2 linked regions of the Mesorhizobium japonicum MAFF 303099 genome follow. The protein of the gene in region 1 interacts with the protein of each later gene in a pairwise test. Links are inferred from orthologs where the notes say so. Each region holds a gene or a part of one and is shown on either strand. Other genes may lie near its edges.

Region 1 (10,749 bases):
TTTGCCGTCGAGGCCGAGATCGGTCCTGTTCTCGGCCATCGCCCGGATCAGTCCGGCAAGGCCGACGCCGCCACTCTCGCCGGCAACGATCACCGGATCGCTGCCGGCCGGTCGTGCCAACCGCCGCATCACCGCGACGGCGTCGTGCTCGTCCACGGTCATGAAGGCGTCGGCGACGCGCGCCAGCACGCGCCAGGCGACCTGCGAGGCTTCATAGCATTCAAGCATGGCCATGACCGTCGGCTGATCGTGCGCCACCTTGACCACATGCCCTGCCCGGGCAGCCGCGACAATGCAGGCCGCGCGCGCCGGCTCGACGACGATGAAGGTTGGCCTGGCGTCGCCAAGCACGATGGCGAGGTGGCCGGCCACCGCGGCGGCGATGCCGCCGACGCCGGCCTGGACGAAGACGTGGGTTGGCGGTTCGCTGAGCTGGCGCAGTGCTTCGCGCACGATCGCCGTATAGCCCTGCATCACCAGGCCGGGGATGCGCTCATAACCCGGCCACGACGTATCCGACACCACGCTCCAGCCCTTCTCGGCCGCGACCTGCGCCGCTTGCCTGACCGAATCGTCATAATTACCGTTGACGCGAACCATCTCGGCGCCGTAGCGGGCGATTGCCGAGATGCGCTCGTCGCTGACGCCGGCATGGACAAAGATCACGGCCCTGGCGCCGGCAAGCTCGGCGCCTTGCGCGACAGAGCGGCCGTGATTGCCGTCGGTGGCGCAGGCAAAGGTCATCTTTGCGGCGACCGAGCGAACATCGGCACGATCGAGATCCTCGACATCGACAGGGCGGCCAAGGCGCTTGCCTGCCTCTTCCAGCACAAGACGGAAGACAGCATAGGCGCCACCCAACGCCTTGAAGCTGCCGAGGCCGAGACGAAAGCCCTCATCCTTGACGTGGATGGTGCCAACTCCGAATTCCCTCGCCAGCGCCGGCAGCGCGCACAGCGGCGTCATTGCGTGATTGTCACGATGGGCCAGAAAGCGCTCGACCGTGTCGGCGCCCGCGATCCCGAGGGTTTCGGCATCGGCGGCATCAAGCGGCTTGCCGTGCAAGGCATTGCGATTGGGCAGGAACACTGGCGGTCTCCTTGGCAGTCAGCGAGACCATATTGCAGGACAGACGCAAAGAGCGCTGTAATTGGACCTCCGAAATGCAAGTTTGTTTCACCGGGATACCGCCATTGCCTCCATCATCGCCCCCGCTCGACAGTTTCGATCTCGCCATCCTTGCCGTCCTGCAGCGCGACAACACGACGCCGCAGCGGCTGATCGGCGAGGCGGTGAACCTGTCGGCGCCGGCGGTGCAGCGCCGCATCAAGCGCATGGAGCAGGCCGGCGTCATCGCCAGCAATGTCGCAATCATCGAACCCGCGGCGGTCGGCAAGCCCATCACCATCTTCGTCGAGGTGGAGCTGGAGAGCGAACGCACCGAATTGATCGACGCAGCCAAGCGGCAATTCTCGCAAACGCCCGAAGTGCAGCAATGCTACTATGTCACCGGCGAGGCCGACTTCATCCTCGTCATTACCGTGGCCGACATGGGCGCCTATGAGGCGCTGACGCGAAAGCTGTTCTTCGGCAGCAACAATGTCCGGAAATTCCGCACCTTCGTGGCCATGGACCGCGTCAAGGTCGGGCTGACGGTACCGTTGCCGGATTGAACCTCGCCGGAGGGCAGGCTTCAGCCCGTCCCGCCATGTTTTTGACATTCTCAGGACGCGAATTGAGCCGGGAGGCGCGCTTGGACGATACCACGACAGTAGCGATCATCGGGGCCGGGCCAGCGGGCCTGGCCGTTGCCGCATGCCTGCGGCAGGCCGGTGTCGACTTCATCATCATCGAAAAAGAGCAGCAGGCCGCGCCTGCCTGGCGGCGCCATTACGAGCGGGTCCACCTGCATACGACCAAGCGCTATTCGTCGCTGCCCTTCGTGCCCTTTCCCAAACACTATCCGCGTTATGTGCCGCGCGCTCTCTTCGTCGACTATCTCGACGCGTATGCGCAGCGCTTCGACCTCAGGCCCCAGTTTGGAGAAACGGTCAAAGCGGTCACCCAGGACGGTCGCGGCTGGCGTGTGGACGCGGCATCCGGGCCGTTGCGCGCCAAAGATGTGGTGATCGCGTCAGGCTACAATGCCGAGCCCTTGCGGCCCGCATTTGCCGGTATCGACACCTTCACAGGCAAGACATTGCACAGCGCCGACTATCGCAATGCCAAGCCTTTTGCCGGTCAGTCGGTGCTGGTCATCGGCATGGGCAACACCGGTGCGGAGATTGCGCTCGATCTGGCGGAAAACGGCGCACAGCCGACGATTTCCGTGCGCGGCGGCGTTCATATCGTGCCGCGCGAACTGTTCGGCGTGCCTATCCAGATGGTCGGCATGGCGGCGCGCCTGGGGCCGCAACGCTTGAACGACGCTCTTTTCCCAGTCATTCTCGACCTGGTTCTGGGCAGGCTGGACAAATACGGGCTCAAACGGCCAGGACAGGGACTGCTGGAACAGATAGCGGTCGCATCGCGCATTCCGGTGATCGACGTGGGCACCATCGGCAAGATCCGCGAAGGCGCGATCAAGGTGGCGCCCGATATTACCGAGATTTCGCAACGCGGCGCCCGTTTCGCCGACGGCAAACACGGCGAATTCGACGCGATCATCTTCGCCACCGGTTACCGGCCGGGCTATGCCAGATTCCTCGAGCCCGGCATCCAGCCAGACCGCAGCGGCGTTACCCCCAAAGCTTCGGATCTCGGCCTCTACCTGATCGGTTTCCACAATGCAGTCACCGGATTGCTGCGCGAGATCGGGATCGAGGCCCAGGCGATCGCCGACGACATCCGGCACCGGCTGAACAGGAAGAAGGCGGCTGAGATTCTGCCGGTATAGTCGGCCTCCAGCGCTTCGCTCTGATCAACCAGCCTTGCGCAGCCAGACCTTGTTGTCGTGGAAGGCAGCGCCGCCATAGGGCGCGGGCGCATCGGCGCCGGTCAGCACGTTGATGCCCTCGCCGCGCTCATGCGCGCTGTTCGGCCAGATGCCTTCGGCGATCACCACGCCGCGCTTGATGCCGTCGAAGAATTTCGCATGCAGCACCAGGTCGCCGCGCTGGTTGCCGACCTCGACGCGGTCACCATCGGCAAGCCCAAGGTCCGCTGCATCGTCGGGATGCAGGAGCAACGCCGGCCTGCCTTCCTTTTCCTTCGACACCGGCGTCTCGGCAAAGGTCGAGTTGAGGAAGTTGCGCGCCGGCGAGGTCGTCAACCTGAATGGATGCGCATCGTCCGCCACTTCGATCAGGTCGACATGGTCGGGAAACTCAGGCAGGCGCTCCACCGGTCCGAACAGGCCCATGCTCTTCGGCGGCCGGTTGGGAGCCGCCTGGCCCGTCCAGTCGGCGCGGAAGCGGAATTTCCCATCCGAATGGCCAAACCCCTTGATGAAATGCGCGGTCTCGAAATCCGGCTGCAGATCCACCCATTTCTGCTCTTTCAAGCTGTCGAAGCTGCCCAGCCCGCGCTTGCCGAGAATGATGTCGATATGCTGCTGTTCGGTGAGGCCGAAACCCGGGCGGTCAGCGACCCCCAGGCGCTCAGCCAGCTGCTCGATGACGAAATGGTTGGTGCGCGGCCCTTCCGGCGGCTCGATCAGCTTCGGCCCCAGCGTGATGTGCTGGTTGCCGCCGCCCTTGTAGACGTCGTCATGTTCCAGAAACATCGTCGCCGGCAGCACCACATCGGCAAGCCTGGCCGTGTCGGTCATGAACTGCTCGTGCACGCAAGCGAACAGGTCGTCGCGCAGAAAGCCCTGCTTCACCAGCCGCTGCTCGGGAGCGACATTCACCGGATTGGTGTTCTGGATCAGCATCGCCGTGACCGGCGGCCCGCCATAGAGCGCGTCGCTGGCGCCGGTCAGCACCGGGCCGATGCGCGAATGGTCGAGATAGCGGATCGAGGGATCGCGCATCCTGGTGCCTTCCAGCACCTCCTGGTTGAGCTTGAAGATGCCGGAATTCGAATGGAAGGCGCCGCCACCCTCATACTGCCAACTGCCGGTTACCGCAGCGATGCAGGAGGCGGCATAGAAATAGGGCCAAACCGTCTCCGACCCGTATTTCTCTTCGGCTGCGATGAACTTTTCGGCGACGAGGTCGAGCGCCGCCTCCCAACTCGCTTCCTGCCAGACGCCATCGCCCTTGGCGCCGGCGCGGATCAGCGGCTTCAGCAAGCGGTCGGGATGATGGACACGGTCGGCATAGCGGGCGACCTTGGCGCAGACGACGCCCGATGTGTAGGTGTTGGCCTTGGCGCCATGGACGCGGCCGATGCGGTTGCCGTCGAGCAGTTCGACCTCGAGGGCGCAGGTCGACGGGCAATCATGCGGACAGGCTGAATGGCCGATGCGAAGCTTGGCGTGCTGGTTCATGAAGCATGTCTAGCGAGTTTCGGGCGTGGCGTGTAGGGCCAGATAGCGCCTTCCCTTCTCCCCCAAGGGAAAGAAGGAAAGAACGCTCTCCTACTCCGCCGTGCCTTCCTCGTATTCGGCCGACATGGTCAGCCATTTTTCCTCATGGCCGGCCAGCGTCTGGGCTAGCTGCGAGCGCTCCTTGGCTAGCCTGGTCGCGGTCGAGGGATCCTTTTCGTAAATCGCCGGATTGGCCAGTTCGTCCTCGATGCCGTCAATGCGCTTGCGGATGCGGTCCATCAGAGCCTCGGTGGCGCGGATTTCCTTGGCCAGCGGTTCGAAGGCGGCACGGCGCGCGGCCGCATCGCGGCGGCGGTCGGCCTTGGACGCCTTGTCCGCCTCGCGCTTACCACGGCGATCGCCGGACACGCCAGTGACCAGCGTCTTGTAGTCCTCAAGATCGCCGTCATACGGGTTGACCGCGCCGTCCTTGACCAGCCACAGCCGATCGGCGGTCGCCTCCAAGAGATGCCGGTCGTGCGAGATCAGAATGACGGCGCCGGGAAATTCGTTGAGCGCATGGATCAGCGATTCACGGCTGTCGATATCTAGATGGTTGGTCGGTTCGTCTAGGATGAACAGGTTCGGCCCCTCGAAGGCCGACAGACCCATCAACAGCCGCGCCTTCTCGCCACCGGACAGGTCCTTGGCGGGCGTATTCATCTTCTCGGTCGTCAGACCGAACTGGGCGACGCGGCCGCGCACCTTGGATTCCGGCGCCTCCGGCATCAGCCGGCGGACATGCTCATAGGCGTTTTCCTCCGGGCGCAGATCGTCGAGCTGATGCTGGGCGAAGATCGCCACCTTCAGCCCCGGCGCCACCGTCATTGTGCCGCTCTCCTGCTTCAGCCGGCCGGATAGCAATTTGGCGAAAGTCGACTTGCCGTTGCCGTTGGCGCCGAGCAGCGCGATGCGGTCGTCGGCGTCGATGCGCAGCGTCATCTTCTTGAGGATCGGCTGGCCTTCGGTGTAGCCGACATTGACGTTGTTCAGCGCTACGATCGGCGAGGCCACGGTCTTCACCGGTTCCGGAAATGAAAACGGCCGCACCGAATCGTTCACGATGGCCGCGATCGGCTTCATCTTTTCCAGGGCCTTGATGCGTGACTGTGCCTGTCTGGCCTTGGACGCCTTGGCGCGAAAACGCTCGACGAAGGACTCCATGTGCTTGCGGGCGGCTTCCTGTTTGACGCGGCCCTTTTCCTGCAATTCCTTCTGCTCGGTGTACTGGCGCTCGAACTGATCGTAGCCGCCGCGCCAGAAGGTCAGCTTCTTCTGGTCGAGGTGAACGATCGAGTTGACGGCCCGGTTGAGCAGGTCGCGATCGTGCGAGATCAGAAGCACGGTGTGCGGGTATTTCGACACGTAGTTTTCCAGCCACAACGTGCCTTCGAGATCGAGATAGTTGGTCGGCTCGTCGAGCAGCAGAAGGTCCGGCTCTGAAAACAGCACGGCCGCCAATGCCACGCGCATCCGCCAGCCGCCGGAGAAGGACGAGGCCGGCCGGCCTTGCGCCGCGTCATCGAAGCCGAGGCCGGCCAGGATGGTGGCCGCGCGGGACTCGGCCGAATGCGCGTCGATGTCGGCCAGCCGCATGTGGATGTCGGCGATGCGGTGCGGATCGGTGGCCGTCTTTTCCTCTTCGAGCAGCGCCGTGCGTTCGACGTCGGCCTTGAGCACGATCTCGATCAGCGGCTCCTCGGTTCCGGGCGCTTCCTGCGCCACCTGGCCGATACGCGTGTTCTTCGGCAGGCTGATCGAACCGGTCTCGGAGGGAAAATCTCCCGTGATGGCCTTGAACAGCGTCGTCTTGCCGGTGCCGTTGCGACCGACAAGGCCGGCCTTGGTGCCGGCCGGCAAGGTCAGCGAGGCGTGGTCGAGAAGCAGGCGCCCGGCCATGCGGAGCGAAAGGTCGTTGATGATCAGCATGGCCGCGCTTTTGCACCGGACATCGACGCTTCGCAAGGCCTTGCGGGCCAGTTGGCCCGATCGCGTGAAAACGGGCGGCAGCGGCAGCGCCCTCCGGCATCAACCCGGGGGCATCAAATGGCGTCGCTCGGACTTTGATTGCCAAGTCGCCGATCGCAAGACCGCCGGAACGGATATTGAAGATACCGGCCTGAGGAATTTATACTATTTCTATTCGTGTTGATATAATTTTAGTACCGACTAAACGGGAGAGATCGAGTGTTGACCAAGAACAGCGTTGTCTCAACTTTGCTTTCAGTTACCATCGTCGTCGGCGCGAGCGCGACACATGGGCAGAATGCAGACGATTATCCGCGACGCCGATCCATTTTCCCGCAGGCAAGTCCAGCGCCACCATCAGCGACGGTGTAGAGCGAGGGGCGAGTGCCACCTACTCATTTGGCGCAAGGGCCGGGCAAAAAAGCCGAGATCATACTCAGTTCGGTGGAGAACAACGGCGTTTTCTCCATCTACCTACCCGGCGCCACCACCAGAAAGGCGACAGCGGCATCGATGTACAAGGCCCAACAATAGCCGGCACCGGTGCGGGCGTCACCAAATGGAGCGGCGCCCTTCCCAAGGACGGCGACTACATCATCGTGGTCGTAGGGACGCGCGGCAATGTTGATTGCGATCTAAAGGTTTCGATCCACCGAGCAATTCCAGGAAAAGCGTGAACATCTTGTCCAGAACAAGCGCACTGCGCTTTCCCTTTGCTTCAAAATAAGCATTGCAGCAGTTCATGTTTCACTTAAACGGTGAACTGCTCCAGATTTTTTTCTTTAGAACGCGGCACCCAAATTGCGCCGCTCACATCGACACGGCAGCACGATTGCACCAGGCAATCGTGCTGCGACTTGCGCAGAACAAAGCGACCGGGCCTTTCAGGAGGCCGCCCGCTCAGGCCTTTGCCTTGCCTTTCTTTGCCACGGCGGCCGGCGCTGCTGCCGGTTTGCGGCCAAGCCCTGTCGACTTTGCCAGCGCCGACCGGGTCGCCGAGTAATTCGGGGCAACCATCGGGTAATCCGGTGGCAGGCCCCATTTGGCCCGATAGTCGTCCGGGCTCAAACCATAGTCTGTCCTGAGGTGTCGCTTGAGCGACTTGAACTTCTTTCCGTCCTCCAGGCAGATGATGTAGTCGGGAAACACCGACTTTTTCGGGTTGACGGCCGGAACCAGGCTCGGGCTTTCCACGACGACCGCGCCAGCCAGCTTCCGAACCGATGCACTGACGCTGGCAATCAGGTCAGGCAGGCCAGAAGCCGGGAGTGGATTGTTGCCGACATAAGCCGAGACAATATCGGCCGTTAGCTCTATAACGGTCTTATCCTCGATATTTGACAATTCTTTCATCCTATTTGCGAGAAAGTCATCCACCCCAGCGAAGACTTTCGTCGATGTATCTCTTTAACCGCGTCCCCCAGCGGGTCGCCAAGCGCCAAAACGAATCAAGACTTGGCGTCAACTATTTTTATGGGAAATCGACGCCGCGCAAATTAGAAAATCTAATACTTGGAAGCGGCAGACTTGGTCGTCCGGGCATCCGCCAATATCTCAAGAATACGCCGCCAACGGGCACAGCGCCCGAAATCCTTCTGCTCAATCGCCTTTTCAGCCTTCATCGCCGCGTAAAGCGGTGCCTCGGCGCCAAATTCCTTGATCAGCCAATGCGCTTCCTGCCTAGCGAGACGTTCATTGTCGTCAAACATAGTCTTGCGCCTCCGAGCGCTCCAGACCGACCGCGATACAACTGCCGATGACGAGGACAGCGCCGGCAATGGCGGTCGTCGTCAACTGTTCCCCGGACAGCGTCAGCAGCAATGTCGACGCAATCGGCGTGAGATAGGCGACGACCGCGACCTTGCCGCTGCCTTCAAGCTTCAAGGCGCGCGACCAGAAGTAATAACCCAGCCCCATCGGGCCGGCGCCGAGATAGAGCCCGAGGGCCAGATCCATGCCGGCGGGCCAGGCGACGCCTTCGCCAGCGGACCATAGAAGCGCCAAGGCGACGCCGACCAGCGATGAAGGTAGCAGCAGGCGATCGGGCGAAGTGGCGAGCCGTCCCACCATCACCGAATAGAACGCCATGCACAGCGCAGACCCGAATGCGGCGAAATAGCCGACGAGATCGCCTTGGAACCAGTTGTTCTCACGCCCTCCCGAAATCACCAGCGCGACGCCGACAAACCCAAGGACCGCGGCAAGACCCAGCAAGGCCGGACGCCGGGGATTGTCGAAGGCGATCACCGCCGCGGCGACCATCAAGGGCCAGGTGTAGGCCACGAGATTGGCTTCGATCACCGGCATCGAGGCGAAGGCGATGTATTGCAGCACCATGGTGCCGACCAGACCGATGATGCCGACGGCAAGCGCTGCGACCGCGGCCCGGGGCGCGACCGATGGAGCCGCCTCACGGCTCATGAACCGGATCAAGGCGAAGACCAGTGCAGCTCCCGCAAATTGCAGGAACTGCACTTGCGATACCGGATGGGTTGCCAGCAGGGATTTGCCGACCAAGGCATTGGTCGACCACAAAGCCACCGCGCCGGCAGCAAAGACAAGCGCGGATATCGAACTTGATCCATGCCGAAACAATCGGCCTGGGGCTCTATCCCTGTGTTGGACCATGATCTCGTCCGAAGACCGGCTCCCACTTCTCGGGATCATGGTTGACTACCATGATCCCCTGGCTCCGCCCGAAACCTGTGTTTCGGAGGCCGGAGCGGGCGTCGGATGCTCCGCCTCGAACCGGCGATAGGCCGGCAACTGGTTGGTCCAGACATCTTCGGCCAATTCGTTGACCCACTCGCGGTCGTGATCATTGTCGGCGGCGAGATAGAACATGCGGTTGTCGTCGACATAGGGCTTGGCCACCGAACGCTGGTTGAGCACCAGGGTGACGCGCTCGCCGTACTGGATCGGGGCGGTGCGATGCAGCACGCCAAGAAACTGTCCGAGTGTCGCGTAGTTCATCTTGTGATCGATGCGCATGATGCGGTTGCGCGGGATCTCGCGGCCGGATTCGAGGATGGCGCGGCCGGTCTCGGAATCGTCGCAATAGATTTCGAGATGGCCCCCGACCAGCGGATTGCTGATCGACAAAGGAATAAGCTCGGTGACCGGAACGCCGTCGCAATGCCATTCGACGGCGCCGTCCCTGGGATTCATGAAGGTGACGGTCGAACCGACGATCGACAGCGGATAGGGCTCCAGCTTCGTGCCCATCATGTCGGACAGCCGCTCCAGGCGCAGCTTGTCGTGCAGCAACTCCTTGATTTCGGGGATGAAACGGTCGGCGCCGGTGATGAAGGTCAGGTCGAGGTGCTTGTGCACGGCATGACTGTCCTTGAGCTTCAGCGCGGCCTCCTCGATTGCGGCGAGCAGTGCCGGGTCATAGCCATGCAGATACTGTGCAACGCCGAAACTCGACACTTTCCAGGCGGTTTCGTGGCCGATAATGGCCTCACGGCTCATCGCATAGCGCAGTTCGGGTATGGTATGTGCGTTCATTGTACTTCTCCAAGTGGGGGGCAAACACTTAGTTAACAGTCGATTGAATTAGCCCCCCCTGTAAAATTAGGAATGCTGGTGCTAGTGTAAGCCCAGCTTAAGGTCGAAGCCCGTGCGTTTGCTCAGTCAGGTCAACCTCAATTCGCTGAAAATCGTGGAGAGTGCTGCGCGCCACGGGAATTTCACGCGAGCCGGCGAGGAACAGTTCATCACCGCTTCAGCGGTCAGCCAGCGCGTCAAGAGCCTGGAAGACCAGCTGCGCTTCAAGATTTTCCAGCGCGGCGGCAATGCGGTGTCGCTGACGCCGGAAGGCGAGACCTATGTCTCGCGCGTTCGCGAGGCGCTGGAGCGGATCGTCGCCGCTAGCATGGAAGCGACCGGACAATCGCAGGAACATGTGCTGAAGATATCCGTGCTGCCGACCTTCGCCGCGCGCTGGCTGTTTCCGCGCCTGCCGGAGTTCCAGCGGCGATATCCCGATATCGTGATGCGGGTTTCGACCTCCTACGCGACGCATGAGTTCTCGACCTCCGATTTCGACCTCGAAATCCGCTATGGCGACGGCCATTTCAACGGGCTGCCATCCGATCTGCTGTTTCGGGAAGACCTGACACCGGTGTGCAGCCGCAAATTGTTCCATGAGGTTCTCGGCGACAAGCCGGTGTCCAAGGTGGAGCCGGACGATCTCAGGCACTTCACGCTTCTGCATTCCGACACCTGCACCCAGAACTGGCAATCCTGGCTTGGTTTCGCCGGCGCCAGCTTCGTGCTCAGCGAAACCAAAAGCATCTATTTCGACT
Region 2 (11,375 bases), 3.1 Mb from region 1 along the record:
GGTGAGTGGCGTCTACCGGCGCGTCTCGCCTTCCTCGATCAACAGTTTTTAGAAAAGGGCTCCGATGTCCATTCTCGTCGACAAGAACACCAAGGTGCTGGTGCAGGGCCTGACCGGCAAGACCGGTACGTTCCACACCGAACAGGCGCTGGCCTATCACGGCACCAAGATGGTGGGTGGCATCCATCCCAAGAAGGGCGGCGAGACGTGGACCGGCTCGAAGGGCGAGAGCCTGCCGATCTTCGCCACCGTCGCCGAAGGTAAGGCAAAGACCGGGGCCAACGCCTCCGTCGTTTACGTGCCGCCGGCAGGTGCCGCCGAAGCGATCCTGGAAGCGATCGAGGCCGAGATCCCGCTGATCATCTGCATCACCGAAGGCATTCCGGTGATGGACATGGTCAAGGTCAAGGCGCGGCTCGACCGCTCGACCTCGCGGCTGATCGGCCCGAACTGCCCGGGCGTTCTCACCCCCGACGAATGCAAGATCGGCATCATGCCTGGAAACATCTTCCGCAAGGGCTCGGTCGGCGTTGTTTCGCGCTCGGGAACACTTACCTATGAGGCCGTGTTCCAAACCACCAATGTCGGCCTCGGCCAGACCACCGCCGTCGGCATCGGTGGCGACCCGGTCAAGGGCACCGAGTTCATCGACGTGCTCGAGATGTTCCTGGCCGACGATGAGACCAAGTCGATCATCATGATCGGCGAGATCGGCGGTTCGGCCGAGGAAGACGCCGCGCAGTTCCTCAAGGACGAAGCCAAGCGTGGCCGCAAGAAGCCGATGGCCGGCTTCATCGCCGGGCGCACGGCGCCGGCCGGCCGCACGATGGGCCATGCCGGCGCGGTCATCTCCGGCGGCAAAGGCGGCGCCGAGGACAAGATCGCGGCGATGGAATCGGCCGGCATCAAGGTCTCGCCGTCACCGGCGCGGCTGGGAACGACGCTGGTCGAGGCGATCAAGGGATAAGAACGCGAGCAGTCGAGCTTTCGAATGCCGATGAGCAGGACATGGAAGACGAGAAGCGCATCATTCTATGCATACCAGGCCTTTGGGAAGGCAGGTCGGCCTTTGTGCGCGCTGTTGCAGAGGCCTCGCTGCCTTCAGCCGACTATGTGGCTGCGGGGATGATCATGATGCATGGCCCGAGCAAAGCTGCGTTCGAGTTTGATTTCTGCGACCGTGACGAGGACATGATGAGGGCCTTTGCTGGCGCCGGCCTCGTCAATGAGCTCGGCAAGGATGTCATCGACAAAATCGACTCGCATAAGAGCGTCGTCTACCTGCTCTCGACCTCCTCACAAACGAAGGAAACATCGATCTCCATCGCAAAGGCGGCAGCTCATCTGATCAAGGCCGGCGGTCTTGGCGTGAAGGTTGAAACGGCAGGCAAGGCCTTCTCGGCGGATCAATGGCTTGAACGGACAAACGGTGATTTCGTCGAGATCTACGGGCTGATGGTTCTGGATTCCGTCACGGACGGTACGACGACCTACAGCTGTGGCATGCGCAATCTGGGGCTTTGGGATTCTATCGTTTCAGGCGACGAGTTTCAGTCTGCCGTCAAGCTGCTTCGCGGCTTCAACATGTATCAACTCCACGAAAGCCCCGAGCTTTTGGCCGGTCAGACGTTTGGACTGGAAGCAGGCGCACCACGATATAGTTTGAGTGTGGAAGCGCAGCAGCCTGACGGAGACCACAATCTGTATGCAAACCCTTTTGGCATGTGGCGGCTTAGCCGTGTGGCAGCGCACTAGGGATAGGGAGAACGGAGCAACGCTCCGCTAGATAAAATGGCACGACAAGATCAAACCAACGACCAATTCTCGCTCACCTCATTCCTCTATGGCGGCAACGCCGATTACATCGACGCGCTCTATGCCGCCTATGAGGACGATCCCGCCTCGGTCAATCCCGAGTGGCAGGAGTTCTTCGCCGGGCTGAAGGACGATGCCGGCGACGTGCGCAGGAACGCCAAGGGCGCCTCCTGGGCCAAGCCGTCCTGGCCGCTGCAGGCCAATGGCGAATTGGTGTCGGCGCTCGACGGCAATTGGGGCATCGTCGAGAAGCACCTGGAAAAGAAGGTCAAGGACAAGGCGGTCACCAATGGCGTCGTCTTGTCCGATGCCGACGTGCATCAGGCGACGCGCGATTCGGTGCGCGCCATCATGATGATCCGCGCCTATCGCATGCGCGGCCATCTGCACGCCAATCTCGATCCGCTCGGCATCGCCAAGCCGCTCGAGGACTACAACGAGCTGTCGCCGGAGAATTACGGCTTCACCGCAGCCGATTACGACCGGCCGATCTTCCTCGACAATGTGCTCGGGCTCGAATTCGGCACCATCCGGCAGATGCTGGAGATCCTCACCCGCACCTATTGCTCGACGCTCGGCGTCGAGTTCATGCACATCTCCGATCCCGAGGAGAAGGCCTGGATCCAGGCGCGCATCGAGGGCGCCGACAAGGAGATCTCCTTCACCAACACCGGCAAGAAGGCGATCCTGCAGAAGCTGGTCGAGGCCGAAGGCTTCGAGCAGTTCATCGACGTCAAGTACAAGGGCACCAAGCGCTTCGGCCTCGATGGCGGCGAGGCGCTGATCCCGGCGCTGGAGCAGATCGTCAAGCGCGGCGGCCAGCTCGGCATGAAGGAGATCGTGCTGGGCATGGCGCATCGCGGCCGGCTCAACGTGCTCTCCCAGGTGATGGCAAAGCCGCACCGCGCCATCTTCCATGAGTTCAAGGGCGGCTCGGCCGCTCCCGACGAGGTCGAAGGCTCGGGCGACGTCAAGTACCATCTCGGCGCCTCGTCGGACCGCGAGTTCGACGGCAACAAGGTGCATTTGTCGCTGACCGCCAACCCGTCGCACCTGGAAATCGTCGATCCTGTGGTGATGGGCAAGGCGCGCGCCAAGCAGGACTATCTGTTCGGCCGCGGCCGCGAGGAGATCGTGCCGCTGGAGGAACGCGCCAAGGTGCTGCCGCTGCTCCTGCATGGTGATGCTGCCTTCGCCGGCCAGGGCGTGATCGCCGAAATCCTCGGCCTGTCGGGCCTGCGCGGCCACCGCGTCGCCGGCACGCTGCACTTCATCATCAACAACCAGATCGGCTTCACCACCAATCCGCGCTTCTCGCGCTCGTCGCCCTATCCGTCCGATGTCGCCAAGATGATCGAGGCGCCGATCTTCCACGTCAATGGCGACGACCCGGAAGCCGTGGTGCACGCCACCAAGGTGGCGATCGAGTTCCGCATGAAGTTCCACAAGCCGGTGGTCGTGGACATGTTCTGCTACCGCCGCTTCGGCCACAATGAGGGCGACGAACCGGCCTTCACCCAGCCGATCATGTATCGCAACATCCGCACCCATAAGACGACGGTGCAGATCTATGCCGACCGGCTGATCGCCGAGGGCCACATCACCCAGGCCGAACTCGACCAGATGAAGGCCGACTGGCGCGCGCATCTGGAATCCGAATGGGAAGTCGGCCAGCACTACAAGCCCAACAAGGCCGACTGGCTGGATGGCGCCTGGTCGGGCCTGCGCACGGCCGACAACCAGGACGAACAAAGGCGCGGCAAGACCGCCGTGCCGGTCAAGACGCTGAAGGAAATCGGCAAGAAGCTGACCGAGGTGCCGAAGGGTTTCGAGGCGCACAAGACCATCATCCGCTTCCTCGAAAACCGCCGCGAGGCGATCGAATCCGGCGAAGGTATCGACTGGTCGACGGCCGAGGCCCTGGCTTTCGGCGCCATCCTGCTCGACGGCAATCCGATCCGCCTGTCGGGGCAGGATTCCGAACGCGGCACCTTCTCGCAGCGCCATTCAGTGCTCTACGACCAGCGCGACGAGACTCGCTACATCCCGCTCAACAATCTGTCGGCGGCACAGGCCGGCTACGAAGTCATCAACTCCATGCTGTCGGAAGAGGCGGTGCTGGGCTTCGAATATGGCTACAGCCTGGCCGAGCCGAAGGCGCTGACCTTGTGGGAAGCGCAGTTCGGCGACTTCGCCAATGGCGCCCAGGTGGTGTTCGACCAGTTCATCTCGTCGGGCGAGCGCAAGTGGCTCAGAATGTCGGGCCTCGTCTGCCTGTTGCCGCATGGCTATGAAGGCCAGGGTCCGGAACATTCCTCGGCCCGGCTGGAGCGCTTCCTGCAGCTGTGCGCCGAAGACAATATGCAAGTGGCCAACTGCACAACGCCGGCCAACTATTTCCACATCCTGCGCCGGCAGCTGAAGCGCGACTTCCGCAAGCCGCTGATCCTGATGACGCCGAAGTCGCTGCTGCGCCACAAGCGGGCGGTGTCGACGCTGCCGGAAATCTCGGGCGAAAGCTCGTTCCACCGGCTGTTGTGGGACGACGCGCAGCTGTTGCCGAACCAGCCGATCAAGCTCACCAAGGACTCGAAGATCCGCCGCGTCGTGCTGTGCTCGGGCAAGGTCTATTACGACCTCTACGAGGAGCGCGAGAAGCGCGGCATCAACGACATCTACCTGCTGCGCGTCGAACAGCTCTATCCGTTCCCGGCCAAGGCGCTGATCACCGAACTGTCACGCTTCCGCAACGCCGAGATGGTGTGGTGCCAGGAGGAGCCCAAGAACATGGGCGCCTGGTCGTTCATCGACCCATATCTGGAATGGGTACTGGCGCATATCGACGCCAAGCATCAGCGGGTGCGCTACACCGGCCGGCCGGCGGCCGCGTCGCCGGCGACCGGATTGATGTCCAAGCACCTTGCCCAACTCGCCGCCTTGCTCGAAGACGCGCTCGGCGAATAAAGCAGGCGAATAGAACAGAACCGACAAGAACGGACAGGCACAATGGCTACCGAAATCCGCGTTCCCACTCTCGGCGAATCCGTCACCGAGGCGACCATCGGCAAATGGTTCAAGAAGGTCGGCGATGCCATTGCCGTCGACGAGCCGCTGGTCGAGCTCGAAACCGACAAGGTGACGGTGGAAGTTCCGGCCGCCGCCGCCGGCACGCTGGGCGAAATCGTCGCCAAGGAAGGCGAGACGGTCGGTGTCGGCGCTTTGTTGGGCTCGATCTCGGCTGGTGGCTCTGCGCCGGCGACCAAGCCGCAGGCGGTGTCGCAGGCCTCGTCGCCTGATGCGGCGTCGACCAGCAAGCAGGCCGCGGCCGAGACCGCCAAGATCGCCGGCGATGCCGGCGCGGTCGAGCCGCGCAGCATGCCGCCGGCGCCGGCTGCGGCAAAACTGATCGCCGAGAACAATCTGTCGGTTGACCAGCTTTCCGGCTCGGGCAAGCGCGGCCAGGTGCTGAAGGGCGACGTGCTCGACGCCATCGCCAAGGGCGCGCCGTCGCAGCCGGCCGAGACGCCGAGGGCTGCGCCGGCACCGATCGCGGTGCGTGCGCCATCCTCCGGCGACGATGCTTCGCGGGAAGAACGCGTGCGCATGACCAAATTGCGCCAGACCATCGCGCGCCGGCTGAAGGAAGCGCAGTCGACCGCCGCCATGCTGACGACCTTCAACGAGGTCGACATGTCGGCGGTGATGGCGCTGCGGACCAAGTACAAGGACGTGTTCGAGAAGAAGCATGGCGTGAAGCTCGGCTTCATGGGCTTCTTCACCAAGGCCGTCACCCATGCGTTGAAGGAAATCCCGGCGGTTAATGCCGAGATCGATGGCACCGACATCATCTACAAGAACTTTGCCCATGTCGGCGTCGCCGTCGGCACCGAGAAGGGCCTGGTCGTGCCGGTCGTGCGCGATGCCGACCAGATGTCGATCGCCGAGATCGAGAAGGAGATCGGCCGGCTCGGCATCGCCGCGCGCGACGGCAAGCTGTCGGTCGCCGACATGCAGGGCGGCACGTTCACGATTTCCAATGGCGGCGTCTACGGTTCGCTGATGTCGACGCCGATCCTCAACGCGCCGCAGTCGGGCATTCTGGGCATGCACAAGATCCAGGACCGGCCTGTCGTGGTTGGCGGCCAGATCGTGATCCGGCCGATGATGTATCTGGCGCTCAGCTACGATCACCGCATCGTCGACGGCAAGGAAGCCGTGACCTTCCTGGTGCGCGTCAAGGAAAGCCTGGAGGATCCGGAACGGCTGGTGCTCGATCTCTAGGCCTGCTGCGATGGCCGAGTCTGTCGAGCCAATCGACCTGTTCGAGCTTGTCGCGACAGGCCGCGCGGGTCCGATCGAACTCGGCAAGAGCAACCGTGAAACGGTTCGCAGCCTTATAGATACGGAGGATTTGCGAGCCGACAATCATTATCGCCACGGAGATCCCGAGTCGGCCTGGTGTATCTATGGCACCAATTGCGAGTTCTTCTTCAGCCCCGATTTTCGCTTGCGGTCGATTAGCATCGAACCTGTCTTCGGAAGATTGCAACCGGGTGGAATGATGTCGACTTGGCACGGCCATCTGGATGTCGATGTGGGGCGGCACCCAGCAATTTTTGGAGGCCGAAAGCCAATAGACATACATACTTTGCCGAAGGCCCTGCAGTTCCTGAACGAGAGCGAATTCAGGTGGACAATCGGCGGTGGCCGGGAGCGCGACATCTATATCGAGTTGGCGGATGGTTCTCGTATCTTGACCCTCAAATACGAGGTGAACACCATTCCGGTCGACAAGGATAATAACGTTGCGTTCGAGATAGACTATTTTCTCTCGACGATCCTCATTCTCGATCAAGCTGTTCAAGGCGGATAAGCGTGACGATCCGTTCGTTCTTGTCGGAAAGCCTGTCGACTGCATCGATAGCGGTCGGTGCGGCGATGATCCCGGCGAACGCGTTCGCCGCCTGCCCGATCGAGCTCGCCGTCTATGGCGATAGCCAGAGCGGCAGCGAGATCGATTTTACCCCGACCGGCACCTCGGCCACCGTCACCAACACGTTCCGCATGATCCTCGACAACAATGTGGTGCTGAACGGCATCGTCATGTGGAACGAGGGCGTGGCACGGCCGAACGGCGCGCTGATGTACAAATGCCCGGAGGGCGACACCACTGGTGCCGAGCTCGCCGCCTGCGCTCCTTGGCACGGCGTCATCTACACGTCGGACGACAAGGGTGGCATCGGGCTTTTGCCGGCGGAAGGCGTCGAGGCGCCGAAGACGCTGATCCTGCCGGATCTCGGTCCGGCGCTTCGTCAGTCCCCGGCCTATGGCGGTGGCGGATTTTCGAAAGTGCCGTGGGATGTGTTCACGCTGAAGGGATGCCAGGAATGAGCGAGGCGCAGAAGGTCCTGCTGGTCACCGGCGGCAGCCGCGGCATCGGCGCCGCGGTCTGCCGGCTCGGGGCGAAGGCCGGCTATCGCGTCGCGGTCAACTACGCCTCGAATAGGGCTGCCGCCGACGCCCTGGTTGCCGAGATCAAGGCTGCCGGCGGCGACGCTTTCGCGGTCAAGGGCGATGTCGGCGGCGAGGCCGACATCATCGCCATCTTCGAGGCCGTCGACCGCAGCTATGGCCGGCTTGACGCCTTCGTCAACAATGCCGGCATTGTCGATGCCAAGGCGCGCGTCGACGAGATGAGCGCGGCACGGCTCGAACGCATGATGCGCATCAACGTCGTCGGTTCCATTCTGTGCGCCCGTGAGGCGGTCAAGCGCATGTCGACCCGCCATGGCGGCAAGGGTGGAGCGATCGTCAACATCTCCTCGGCCGCGGCGGTGCTGGGCGCGCCGGACAATTATGTCGACTATGCCGCCTCCAAGGGCGCCATCGACACGTTCACCGTCGGGCTGGCCCGCGAGGTGGCGCTGGAAGGCATCCGCGTCAACGCGGTGCGGCCGGGCATCATCGACACCGACATCCATGCTTCCGGCGGACAGCCCGATAGGGTGGCGCTGATCCAGGACACGCTGCCGATGAAAAGGGCCGGCACCGCCGATGAAGTCGCGGCTGCGGTTCTCTATCTTCTATCCGACGCAGCGTCCTATACGACGGGCGCGATCCTGAATGTCAGCGGCGGCCGCTGAGCGCTCATGCAGTTCGAGCATGATGTTATCCGAAAACCGCGTCACACTTTTCGGCATCATGCTCAAAACAGAAGGACACTATCATGGCTTATGACGTCGTTATCATCGGATCGGGACCCGGCGGCTATGTCTGCGCCATCAAGGCGGCACAGCTCGACCTGAAGGTCGCGGTGGTCGAAAAGAACGCGACCTTCGGCGGCACCTGCCTCAACATCGGCTGCATCCCGTCCAAGGCGCTGCTCCATGCCTCCGAAATGTTCGCCGAGGCCGGCCATTCCTTCGACACGCTGGGCGTCGAGATCCCGGCGCCGAAGCTCAATCTGACGAAGATGATGGCGCACAAGGATGCGACGGTGGCGTCCAACGTCAACGGCGTCGCCTTCCTGTTCAAGAAGAACAAGATCGACAGCTTCCGCGGCACCGGCAAGGTGGTGGCGGCCGGCAAGGTGTCGGTGACGGGCGAGGACGGCAAGGTCGAGGAGATCGAGACGAAGAACATCGTCATCGCCACCGGTTCCGATGTCGCCGGCATTCCCGGCGTCAAGGTCGACTTCGACGAGAAAATCATCGTGTCGTCGACCGGCGCGCTGTCGCTGGACAAGGTTCCGGGCCACCTGGTGGTGGTCGGTGGCGGCGTCATCGGGCTCGAGCTCGGCTCGGTCTGGGCGCGGCTCGGCGCCAAGGTCACCGTGGTCGAGTTCCTCGACACGATCCTCGGCGGCATGGACGGCGAGGTCTCCAAGCAGTTCCAGAGGATGCTGTCGAAGCAGGGTTTCGAGTTCAAGCTCGGCGCCAAGGTCACCGGCGTCGCCAAGGCCAAGAAAGGTGCAACCGTCACCTTCGAGCCGGTGAAGGGCGGCGCCGCCGAAACCATCGCGGCCGATGTCGTGCTGATCGCCACCGGGCGCCGTGCCTATGCCGACAGTCTCGGGTTGAAGGAAGCAGGCGTCGAGGTCGACGAGCGCGGCCGCGTCAAGACCGACGGGCATCTCAAGACCAACGTCCCCGGCATCTACGCCATCGGCGATGTCATCGCCGGGCCGATGCTGGCGCACAAGGCCGAGGACGAGGGCGTGGCGGTGGCCGAAACCATCGCCGGCCAGGCCGGCCATGTGAACTATGAGGTCATCCCGAGCGTCGTCTACACCAGCCCGGAAATCGCCTCGGTCGGCAAGACCGAGGAAGAGCTGAAGAAGGCCGGCATCGATTACAAGGTCGGCAAATTCCCGTTCAGCGCCAATGGCCGTGCGCGCGCCATGCTGCACACGGACGGTTTCGTGAAAATCCTCGCCGACAAGGCCAGCGACCGCGTGCTCGGCGTGCACATTGTCGGCTTCGGCGCCGGCGAGATGATCCACGAGGCGGCGGTGCTGATGGAATTTGGCGGCTCGTCGGAAGACCTCGCCCGCACCTGCCACGCGCATCCGACGATGTCGGAAGCGGTGAAGGAAGCGGCGCTGGCCACCTTCTTCAAGCCGATCCACATCTAAAGCACCAGCGCTTGGTCATCCTCGGGCAAGCCCGAAGATGACGAACCCGTAGCGCCATCATCCAAAGCAAAACGGCCCGCCTTTCAGCGGGCCGTTCGTATTTGATGTCGAGCCGATCAGTTGGCTGGAGCAGGGGCCGGTGCGGGCGCAGGTGCCGGTGCCGGAGCCGGGGCTGGAGCCGGTGCTGGTTCAGCTGGCTTGGCCGGTTCGGCGGGCTTCATCGGTTCTGCCGGAGCGGGCGCCGGAGCCGGTGTGCTGGCCGCTGGCGGTTCGGCGGGTGCCGGATGCTCGCCGCGTCTGCCGAAAACGTAATACGCGACAATCGCCAGGATAACGACGACCAGAGCAATCAGCCAGGGGCTGCCGCCGCCACCGCTGCTTGGCCTGTCGTTTGATGGATTCGCCATAAAAGTGTCCTCCGTGGATGAAAATTATCAATCAACAGCCGTCAACGTGCAACCGTTGAATGGGTTTCACGCTAGGGAAGGAAAACGCCGAAAACGCGGCGTTTAGGGCCCCCCACTGCCATCCGACTCAATTGACGGCGATGACAGTATAGCCGGCTTTGCGGAAATCCTCGACCAGTCCCTCTCCGGGCTGGCGACGTTTCGCCACGCAGTGCCCCAAACCAACCGATGCTATCGTTGGTTGCGAGGGATTTGCCGATATGACGCCCACTGCACAGACTTTTCCCGATCCCGAAGGCATTCTTGCCGGCGCTCAGTTCGCCGACCGATACGTGCTGACAACCGATGGTCTTGCCCTGACCGCATTCGGCGCGGCCGAACGCGTCCTGGGGCGGACACCGAAATGGGTCGGCCGGCTCACGGCGCTGCGCAACCTTGCCGTCAGGCCATTTGGGCTGAAAACGGGGGCAGACCCCGACGCGCCGCCGGAAAGCAGGATCGGCATATTTCCGCTCATCAGCCAGGCACATGGCAAGGTCGTCCTTGGCCTGGACGACCGGCATCTCGATTTCCGCATCCTGGTGGAGGTGAACGACCTCGGCGCGGGTCGGCAGGAGGTGGCTGCGTCGACGATCGTGAAGACGCACAATCTGTTTGGGCGGACCTATCTCGCCATCGTCAAGCCGTTTCACCGGATCATCGTTCCGGCGGTGCTGGCTCAGGTCTTGATCAAGTAGGGGTTAAAGCCCCACGGCGGTGACGGTGTAGCCGGCCTTGCGGAAATCCTCGACCAGTCCCTCGGGACCGGGGAGGTGCAGCGCGCCGACCGCCATGAAGGCATTGCCCCTGGCCAGGATCGGCCCGGCGTGATCGACCATCACCTTGTTGCGGCTGGTGATCATGGTTTCCTCGAAGGCGGCATAGCCCGAGGCGTCGTTCTGCTCGTCCGGCATGGCTGCGCGGAACAGCGGCCAGAACATGCCGGTGTCGCCGCGCTGGTAGAGCACGATCATGGTCTCGTTGATGTCGTTGACCTTGTCGCCGAGCTTCAGCGTGTCGACCAGGCCCTTCATGTGGAAGGCAAGCGGCAGCGAGGCCATGGCGCGCAGCTGGCTCTCGGCCGTTTCCAACCCTTCCACCGGCTTGCCGGCCGCCTTGGCGCTCTCTGCCAGCTTGACGTCGAGCACCGGTGCCCCGCCGGACTGGCGGGCGAGTTCGCAGGCCGGAAGCGCCATCATCGCCGACAGCATCCACGGCTTCATCTTGGCGACGGTTGCCGGCGGGATGCCGCGCGCGTCGAGCGCTGCATTCATCGCCGCGGCTTCGTCCGGCTTCAGCAAGGACGACAGCGTCGTGGAGTCGGTGAACATCATCAGGTCCGGCTCCTTCAGCATCGCCGTCATCATCTTCTGCTTGTCGAGCACGTCGGTGGTTTCGATGATGAGGGTGCCGGCGGCGTCAAAGGCCTTTTGTGCCTCGGGCGGCAGCGTGGTGACGCGCGGGTCCGTCATGTGCATGGT

Evidence for each region.
Region 2: the proteins of MAFF_RS32235 (region 1) and MAFF_RS17805 interact in binary tests that used the Escherichia coli proteins (3 or more experiments, as listed by UniProt). The link is inferred for Mesorhizobium japonicum MAFF 303099 from one-to-one orthologs.

The regions. Positions count from the first base shown.
Region 1 is NC_002678.2:6,542,566-6,553,314, reverse strand. The notes cover bases 3,962-6,885. They hold MAFF_RS32235 (ABC-F family ATP-binding cassette domain-containing protein), read right to left. Parts: upstream 6,401-6,885; coding sequence 4,523-6,400; downstream 3,962-4,522. Other genes in these bases: MAFF_RS32230 (hypothetical protein), read left to right, coding at 6,387-6,623; MAFF_RS32240 (molybdopterin-containing oxidoreductase family protein), read right to left, coding at 3,962-4,432. In the rest of the region: MAFF_RS32255 (diaminopropionate ammonia-lyase), read right to left, coding at 1-1,089; MAFF_RS32250 (Lrp/AsnC family transcriptional regulator), read left to right, coding at 1,194-1,673; MAFF_RS32245 (flavin-containing monooxygenase), read left to right, coding at 1,709-2,896; more of MAFF_RS32240, read right to left, coding at 2,921-3,961; MAFF_RS32225 (MucR family transcriptional regulator), read right to left, coding at 7,340-7,792; MAFF_RS32220 (hypothetical protein), read right to left, coding at 7,945-8,148; MAFF_RS32215 (DMT family transporter), read right to left, coding at 8,141-9,067; MAFF_RS39835 (hypothetical protein), read right to left, coding at 9,113-9,949; MAFF_RS32205 (LysR substrate-binding domain-containing protein), read left to right, coding at 10,062-10,749. UniProt on the Escherichia coli protein: Genetic data indicate it may be involved in ribosome assembly or function.
Region 2 is NC_002678.2:3,416,924-3,428,298, reverse strand. What follows is about bases 1,430-4,979. They hold MAFF_RS17805 (2-oxoglutarate dehydrogenase E1 component), read left to right. Parts: upstream 1,430-1,791; coding sequence 1,792-4,779; downstream 4,780-4,979. Other genes in these bases: odhB (2-oxoglutarate dehydrogenase complex dihydrolipoyllysine-residue succinyltransferase), read left to right, coding at 4,822-4,979; MAFF_RS17810 (hypothetical protein), read left to right, coding at 1,430-1,755. Outside these bases: MAFF_RS17820 (DUF1579 family protein), read left to right, coding at 1-52; sucD (succinate--CoA ligase subunit alpha), read left to right, coding at 65-967; more of MAFF_RS17810, read left to right, coding at 1,009-1,429; more of odhB, read left to right, coding at 4,980-6,096; MAFF_RS17795 (hypothetical protein), read left to right, coding at 6,107-6,688; MAFF_RS17790 (hypothetical protein), read left to right, coding at 6,754-7,206; MAFF_RS17785 (SDR family oxidoreductase), read left to right, coding at 7,203-7,958; MAFF_RS40315 (hypothetical protein), read right to left, coding at 9,565-9,855; MAFF_RS17775 (DUF2867 domain-containing protein), read left to right, coding at 10,116-10,592; MAFF_RS17770 (TraB/GumN family protein), read right to left, coding at 10,596-11,375. UniProt on the Escherichia coli protein: E1 component of the 2-oxoglutarate dehydrogenase (OGDH) complex which catalyzes the decarboxylation of 2-oxoglutarate, the first step in the conversion of 2-oxoglutarate to succinyl-CoA and CO(2).